DNA from 2 places in the Pseudorhodoferax sp. LjRoot39 genome. Region 2 is predicted to be linked to the other one. Evidence: riboswitches for the same ligand, from Rfam matches in the RefSeq annotation. Region 2 holds a riboswitch; the other holds the start of a gene.
What was found. Region 2 has a riboswitch for manganese ahead of ACSQ4M_RS04885 (TMEM165/GDT1 family protein). Riboswitches for the same ligand answer to the same signal wherever they lie in the genome.
Positions count from the first base shown of each region.

Region 1: linked by a shared signal. The riboswitch ahead of mntP (manganese efflux pump MntP) and the one ahead of ACSQ4M_RS04885 (TMEM165/GDT1 family protein) in region 2 are both predicted to bind manganese.

Region 1 covers NZ_CAXUQL020000001.1:6,877,954-6,881,344, reverse strand. Annotated here, with positions in the region: gene ACSQ4M_RS32135 (TonB-dependent siderophore receptor) at 1-1,072, shown strand, start outside; gene mntP (manganese efflux pump MntP) at 1,079-1,648, opposite strand; yybP-ykoY riboswitch at 1,666-1,828, opposite strand; gene ACSQ4M_RS32125 (FAD-dependent monooxygenase) at 1,890-3,128, opposite strand; gene ACSQ4M_RS32120 (LysR family transcriptional regulator) at 3,206-3,391, opposite strand, start outside.
Region 2 covers NZ_CAXUQL020000001.1:1,031,747-1,035,137, reverse strand. Annotated here, with positions in the region: gene ACSQ4M_RS04900 (SDR family oxidoreductase) at 1-455, shown strand, start outside; gene ACSQ4M_RS04895 (RNA recognition motif domain-containing protein) at 523-1,062, opposite strand; gene ACSQ4M_RS04890 (RNA recognition motif domain-containing protein) at 1,279-1,578, opposite strand; yybP-ykoY riboswitch at 1,784-1,930, shown strand; gene ACSQ4M_RS04885 (TMEM165/GDT1 family protein) at 2,015-2,578, shown strand; gene ACSQ4M_RS04880 (flavin reductase) at 2,632-3,165, opposite strand; gene ACSQ4M_RS04875 (ABC transporter ATP-binding protein) at 3,320-3,391, shown strand, end outside.

The DNA of each region.
Region 1 (3,391 bases), 5.8 Mb from region 2:
GCGCGAGGTCAACCTGCAGGGCCAGCTGAGCCTGCCGTTCCAGCGGCAGGGCCTCAGGCAGGAGATCGTGCTGGGCGCCAACCGCCAGGTGTTTCGCAACACCGCGGCCTACAACTCCAGCACCTGGGGCCAGAACGGCTTCGTGCAGAACGTGTTCGCGCCCGATCCCGATGTGGCCAAGCCCGACGTCGCCATCGACGCGCCCTACAGCCGCATCCGGCAGATCCAGAACGGCCTGTTCGGCCAGGCACGCATCAAGCCGGTCGCGCCGCTCACGCTGGTGGCCGGTGCACGAGTCGCCTGGTTCGAGTACCAGAACCTGCTGGACCGCGCGACCGACCGCAGCGAGAACGCCAAGCTCGTGCCCTATGCCGGCGTGGTCTACGACCTGGGGCCCGAGTGGTCCGTCTACGGCAGCTACAGCAGCATCTTCAGCCCGCAGTCCGAGACCGACCGCGGCGGTGGCTTCCTCCAGCCACGCCAGGGCCACCAGTTCGAGGTCGGCGTCAAGGGCGAGCACTTCGACAAGCGCGTGAGCAGCAGCCTGGGGCTCTACCGCATCGAGGACAGCAACCGCGCGATGGCCGACCCGGACCCGGATTTCCCCGACGCGTCCGTCGCCGCCGGCAAGGTGCGCAGCCAGGGCCTGGAGGCCGAGCTCACGGGCCGCATCACGCCACAGTGGAATCTCACGGCTGGCTACGGCTACAACAGCACGCGGCAGCTCAGCGCCGCGCCTGCCCAGCAGGGCCAGCCGTTCACCACCGTGTTCCCGCGCCACCTCTTCTCGCTGTGGAGCGACCACCGCTTCGCCAACGGCCTGAGCCTGGCGGCGGGCGTGCGCGTGCGCAGCGGCATCTACTCGGAAGACAGCGGCGTGCGCTGGAAGGCCGGCGGCGTGGCCGTGTTCTCCGCCCAGGCCGGCTACCAGATCACGCCGCAGCTGCGCGCGACGCTGACGCTGCACAACCTGCTCGACCGCAAGTACATCGACCGCCCCGACGGCTGGACGCGCCAGAGCTACTACGGCGAGCCGCGCAGCGTGATGGCCTCGCTGAGCTACCGGTACTGATGCCGGTCAGAGCACCGTCAGGTGCTCGAACAGGATCACCGTGCCGATTCCGATCAGCAGCACGCCACCGACCGCCTCGGCCCAGCGCCCGGCAACCTGGCCCAGCACGCGGCCAACCATCACGCCGAGGGTTACCATGGCGAAGGTCGCCAGGCCGATGGCGGCGGCCACCGGCACGATGTTCACGTCCAGGAAGGCCAGCCCGACGCCGACGGCCATGGCGTCGATGCTGGTGGCAAAGCCGGTCACGGCCAGCAGCCAGAAGCCGTGGCTGGTCGGCTTCTCCTGGGCATGCGCATCGGGCTTGCGCAACGCCCCGACCAGCATGCGCAGGCCCAGGACGCCCAGCAGCACGAAGGCGATCCAGTGGTCCCAGGCCTTGGCATAGCCCGACGCGGCGTAGCCCAGGCCCCAGCCGACGATGGGGGTGATGGCCTCGATGACGCCGAAGATCGCGCCGGTGCGCAGGGCTTCGGACCAACGCGGTTTCTGCAGGGCCGTGCCCTTGCCGACGGCCGCGGCGAAGGCATCGGTCGACATGGCCATGGCCAGCAGGGCGGTGGAAGCGAGATTCATGGGGGACCCGTTGTGCGGCCGGGCGAGAGCGCAAGGGCAGCGCCCCGCTGCCCGACCTGCGTCGCGGGGCCTGCCCATGGTCTCGCCTACCGTGCAAGGGTTGCCTGCGCCACGGCATGCAAGATGCCGAGTGTGTTGACGCAGGCGCTTCCAAAAGGCTGGAAGCCGGCTACTCCCCAAGGGAGGGGCAAGTATAGGCAGGCGCGAATAGCCCGGCGCTGGGAGAACGTTGCATTCGCCTTCAGCGACCGGATGGCTGCGGCCCGTAGAGCCAGGGCATGTCCAGCAAGCGCTCGCCGAGCAGACGCAGCGAGAGGTTACGGCCCCAGCGCACGGGCCCGGTGGCGTGGAAGATGCGGCCGTTGCGCAGCGCGCGGGCCTGCACGCGCGCGTTGCGTTGCCAGCGCTCCAATGCGTAGCGGGCCAGCAGCGTGGGAACCGCGATGCCGGCCGTATCGGCCTGGCGCAGCGCGCGGCCCAGGGCCTCGGCATCCTCGATGGCCATGCCGGCGCCCTGGGCGAGGTAGGGGCGCATGGGGTGGGCGGCATCGCCCAGCAGGGCCACCCGACCGCTTGCCTGCTGCGTGGCCGCGTGCAGCGGCGGGCGGTCGGCCAGCACCCAGAGCCGCCAGGCAGGCACGGCGCGCACGAGGTCCTGCAGCGGCGCGCAGCAACTGGCCATGGCGGCCTGCAGGTCGGCCGCGTTGGTGGCGTGGTCCCAGTCGGCCAGCGCATCGGGCGTGGCGCCGCGTGCGCCGCCGGGCGGCAGCCCGTGCACGAAGGCGACCACGTTGAGCGCCTCGCCGCCGCGCACCGGGTAGCTGACCAGGTGCAGGCGCGGGCCCAGCCAGGCCGTGACCTCGGCGCTGCGCAGCGCAGCGGGCAGCACCGCCTGCGGCAGCAATGCGCGGTACGCCAGGTGGCCGGTCAGGCGTGGCGGGCCGTCGCCCAGCAGTTGCGTGCGCACGCTGCTCCACAGGCCGTCGGCGCCGAGCAGCGCGTCGCCTGCGACCGGCTCCGCAGCACGGCCATCGCCATGGTGGGTCTGCATTCGCACCTGGTGCCCGTCGTCATCGAAGCCCTGTACCCGTCGGTCGAGCGCCAGCGCGATGTCGTCGCGCTGCTGCACGGCTCCGTGCAGCAGCGCCAGCAGGTCGGCGCGGTGGATGGTGGCGTAGGGCGCGCCGTAGCGTATGGGCATGGCGGCCAGATCCAGCGTGGCCAACTGCCGGCCGCTTGCCGCATCGCGCACGCGCAGCCGCGCAGGGAATGCGGCCACCGCCTGCAGCGCCCCATCGAGGCCCCAGGCCTGCAGCACCCGCACCACGTTGGGTCCCAGCTGCACGCCGGCGCCCACCTCGCTGAAGGCGGCGGCGCGCTCGAACACGCGCACCTGCCAGCCCTGGCGGGCACAGGCCAGTGCGGCGGCCAGACCGCCGATGCCGCCGCCGGCGACAAGAAGCTGATGGGGATGTGCCATGGGACAGCGATTGTGCCCAGCGGTACCGCTTGCAGCGCCTTGCAAAGGCCACCGGCGTGGCCGCCTGGTCGCCCACGCTAGCCGCGCGGCGCGGTGTCCGGTGGCCCGTTGAGCCATGGCTGCTGTGCGGCAAACAGCTGCTGCAGGTAGCCCATGACGGCGCGGATGCGGCCCGAGTACTGCAGGTCGTGGTGTACGCTGAGCCACAGCGTGCGCGTGACCTTGGCCTCGGCCGCCAGCACCGGCACCAGGCCGGTCTCCTG
Region 2 (3,391 bases):
CCGTCAACAACCTGGGCATGGCCGCCACCTTCCACCCTTTCATCCAGCCCATGCGCGCGCGTCGCAGCGGCTCCCTGGTGGGCATTGCCAGCGTGGCCGGCATCCGGGGCCTGCCCGGTCACGGCGGCTACTGCGCGAGCAAGGCCGGTGTCATTTCCTATTGCGAAAGCCTGCGGGGCGAATTGCGCCCTTTCGGCGTGAAGGTCGTGACCATCACGCCTGGCTACATCGACACACCGCTGACGCGGCGCAACCGCTACGGCATGCCTTTCCTGATGACGGCAGAGCGCTTTGCCGACAAGGCGCACGCGGCCATCGCGGCCGGCGCCAGCTACCGCGTGATCCCCTGGCAGATGGGCGTCGTCGCCAAGCTCATGCGCGCCCTGCCCAACGCGTGGTTCGACCGGCTGCTGGTCGGCCGCGCCCGCAAGCCCCGCGAGCACGCGGACGGTTGATCCGCCAGCAGGTGCCGCGCAGAAAAAAGGCTCCCGAAGGAGCCTTTTTTGGATGCGCTGTGAGCGATCAGTAGCTGTTGTTGCCGCCGCGGCCACCGCCGCCGCCGCGCGGGCCCGAGCCGTAGGGGCTGCGGAAACCGCCGTCGCCACCACCGCCGCCGCTGCGACCACCGCCGCCACCACCGTAGCTGTCGCCACCGCGGCCACCGCCGCCGCCACCACCGTAGCCGCCGCCACCGCTGCGACCACCGCCGCCGCCGTAACCGCCGCCACCACCACCGTAGCCGCCACCACCGCCGCCACCGTAACCGCCGCCACCACCACCACCGCCATAGCCACCGCTACGGGGAGGACGGGCTTCCATGGGGCGTGCTTCGTTGACGACGCAGCTACGGCCGCCCAGCGACTGGCCGTTCATGCCATTGATGGCTGCCTGCGCTTCTGCGTCGGAACCCATCTCGACGAAGCCGAAACCCTTGGAGCGGCCGGTGTCGCGTTCCATCATGACCTTGGCGCTGGTCACGGTGCCGAACTGGCTGAAGGATTGCTCCAGATCGCTGTCGCGAACCGAATACGGCAGGTTGCCGACGTACAGTTTGTTGCCCATTGAAGGGACTCCTCAAAAACACAAAGAAAAAGCGATGGAGTCCCGAAAACGCAATCTGCAGAACTCAAGGACGCGGAACTGGCCGACACCGCAAGCCGCATGAGCGCAAGGCCCACGCTCTACCATCATATGCGGTCGGATCGGAAAGAAACACAAATCACGTGAAAATTTTCAACGTGGAAAGTGCCAATCCGTGGTGAGAACCCCGAAACGGTTTCAGTAGCGGCTGCGTTCGCCACCGAAGCCACCGCTGCGCGGCGGACGCGGCTCCAGCGGACGGGCTTCGTTGACCACCAGCGCGCGGCCGCCGACGCTTTGGCCGTGCAGGCCTTCGATCGCCGCCTGGGCTTCGGCCGCACTGGACATCTCGACAAAGCCGAAGCCCTTGGAGCGACCGGTATCACGTTCCATCATCACCTTGGCGCTGGCGATGTTGCCGTAGGCGCTGAAGGCCTGGTGCATGTCGTCGTCGCGGAAGGAATAGGGCAGGTTGCCCACATACAGTCTGTTGCCCACGCAGGACTCCTTGGAAATCAGTTCTCGAAATAGAAGCGATGGGGGAGCCGCCCGCAAACCGAACCGACCGAACACCGCAAGCTCATGCGCCGCAAAAGCGCAAGAACTTTTAATTATGCGAGGGCCCGTTCAATTTGCGAGCAAGTTGAAGTAGGGATAAACGCGAATACTGAAACGAGGGCTCGGGTTCTCCCGGGCTACAATTCCGCCCGTCTTGGGGGAGTAGCCAACCTTCGCTGCGTGCGAGAGGGGTTTGCGTCAACAGACTTGTTCGTGCCGCGCCTGCGGCCGACATGGCGCAAACGGACCACCGGTGGCGGGCCTGCAATGGGCACGGCCTTCCCGGGGTTTCAGCGAGACCTTTGACTGCACAGCTTCTCGTGCCGGGAAAGCTGTCTGCAGTCATTGGTGTTCGCGTCCCGGCCGGAGTTCGTTCTTGGAAGCCTTTCTCATCTCCACCGGAATCGTCGCGCTCGCCGAAATGGGCGACAAGACGCAGCTGCTGGCCCTGCTGCTGGCCGCACGTTTCCGCAAGCCCTGGCCCATCGTCGCCGGCATCCTGGTCGCCACGCTGGCCAACCATGCCGCGGCCGGCGCGGTCGGCGCCTGGATCCAGACCCTTGTCAGCCCTGCGGCCCTGCGCATCGTGCTGGGCGTCTCCTTCCTCGCCATGGCGGTCTGGATGCTGATCCCCGACAAGATCGACGACGACGCGGGCGACAAGGCGCCGCGCCTGGGCGTCTTCGGCACCACGCTGGTCCTGTTCTTCCTGGCCGAGATCGGCGACAAGACGCAGATCGCCACCGTGATGCTGGCCGCGCGCTACGAGGCCGCCCTGGCCTGGGTGGTCGCCGGCACCACGCTGGGCATGATGCTGGCCAACGCGCCAGCGGTCTGGCTTGGCGAGAAGCTGACCCAGCGCGTGCCGGTGCGCGCCGTGCACCTGGTGTCGGCCGTGATCTTCCTGGTGCTGGGGCTGGTGGCGCTGCTGGGCGCCTGACCCACACCGGGGCACCATGCCCTGTGCGTGTGCGCCGGTGCCCCGATTCGGCGCTACGCGGGCAGCGGCGCCAGCCGTCGGTACTGGCGCTCCGTGTAGTAGAGGCCGCCGTGCGCCGCGGCGCCGTGGGCGACGGCCAGCACCTCGCAGAACAGCACGTCGTGTGTGCCCATGCCCACGCTGCGCGCGATGCGGCAATCGAAGGCCACGCGCGCATCCGCCAGCACCGGCGCACCCGTGGCCAGGCGCGACCAGTCGGCCGCGGCACGGCGCGTGTCCATCGGCGTCTTGCCGCCGAACAGCGTCGACAAGGCCTGGTGGTCGGTCTCCAGCGTGTTCACGCACAGCACGCCGTTGCCGGTGACGGCGGCATGGGCCGATGAATCGCGCCGCAGGCAGACCAGCAGCGTCGGTGGATCGTCGGTCACGCTGCACACGGCCGAGGCCGCAAAGCCGGCCCAGCCCCGGGGGCCATCGCTGGTGACCAGGTGCACGGCGCCACCCAGACGGGCCATGCCATCGCGGAAGTCCTGGGCGTCGACGGGTGCCGGGCCGGTCGAGGCCGGCAGGGTGGTTTCAGAGGTCATGCGCATGGTTCGGCTTGGCAAATATCCAGATTCCAGCAATTTGCATACCCATTTGAAGTGCTCGTGTTCGAGAAATAGGATTTCGGTGTCCACGTGGCATGCCTGTTGCTTTTCTCCGCAGCATGAAGCCACGTCAAACCTTCGGAGCAGCGCGATGAGCGGGCCGACCTCCACCCCCTCGGGCCCCCTGCTCGAAATGCGCAACATCCACAAGACCTTCGGTCCC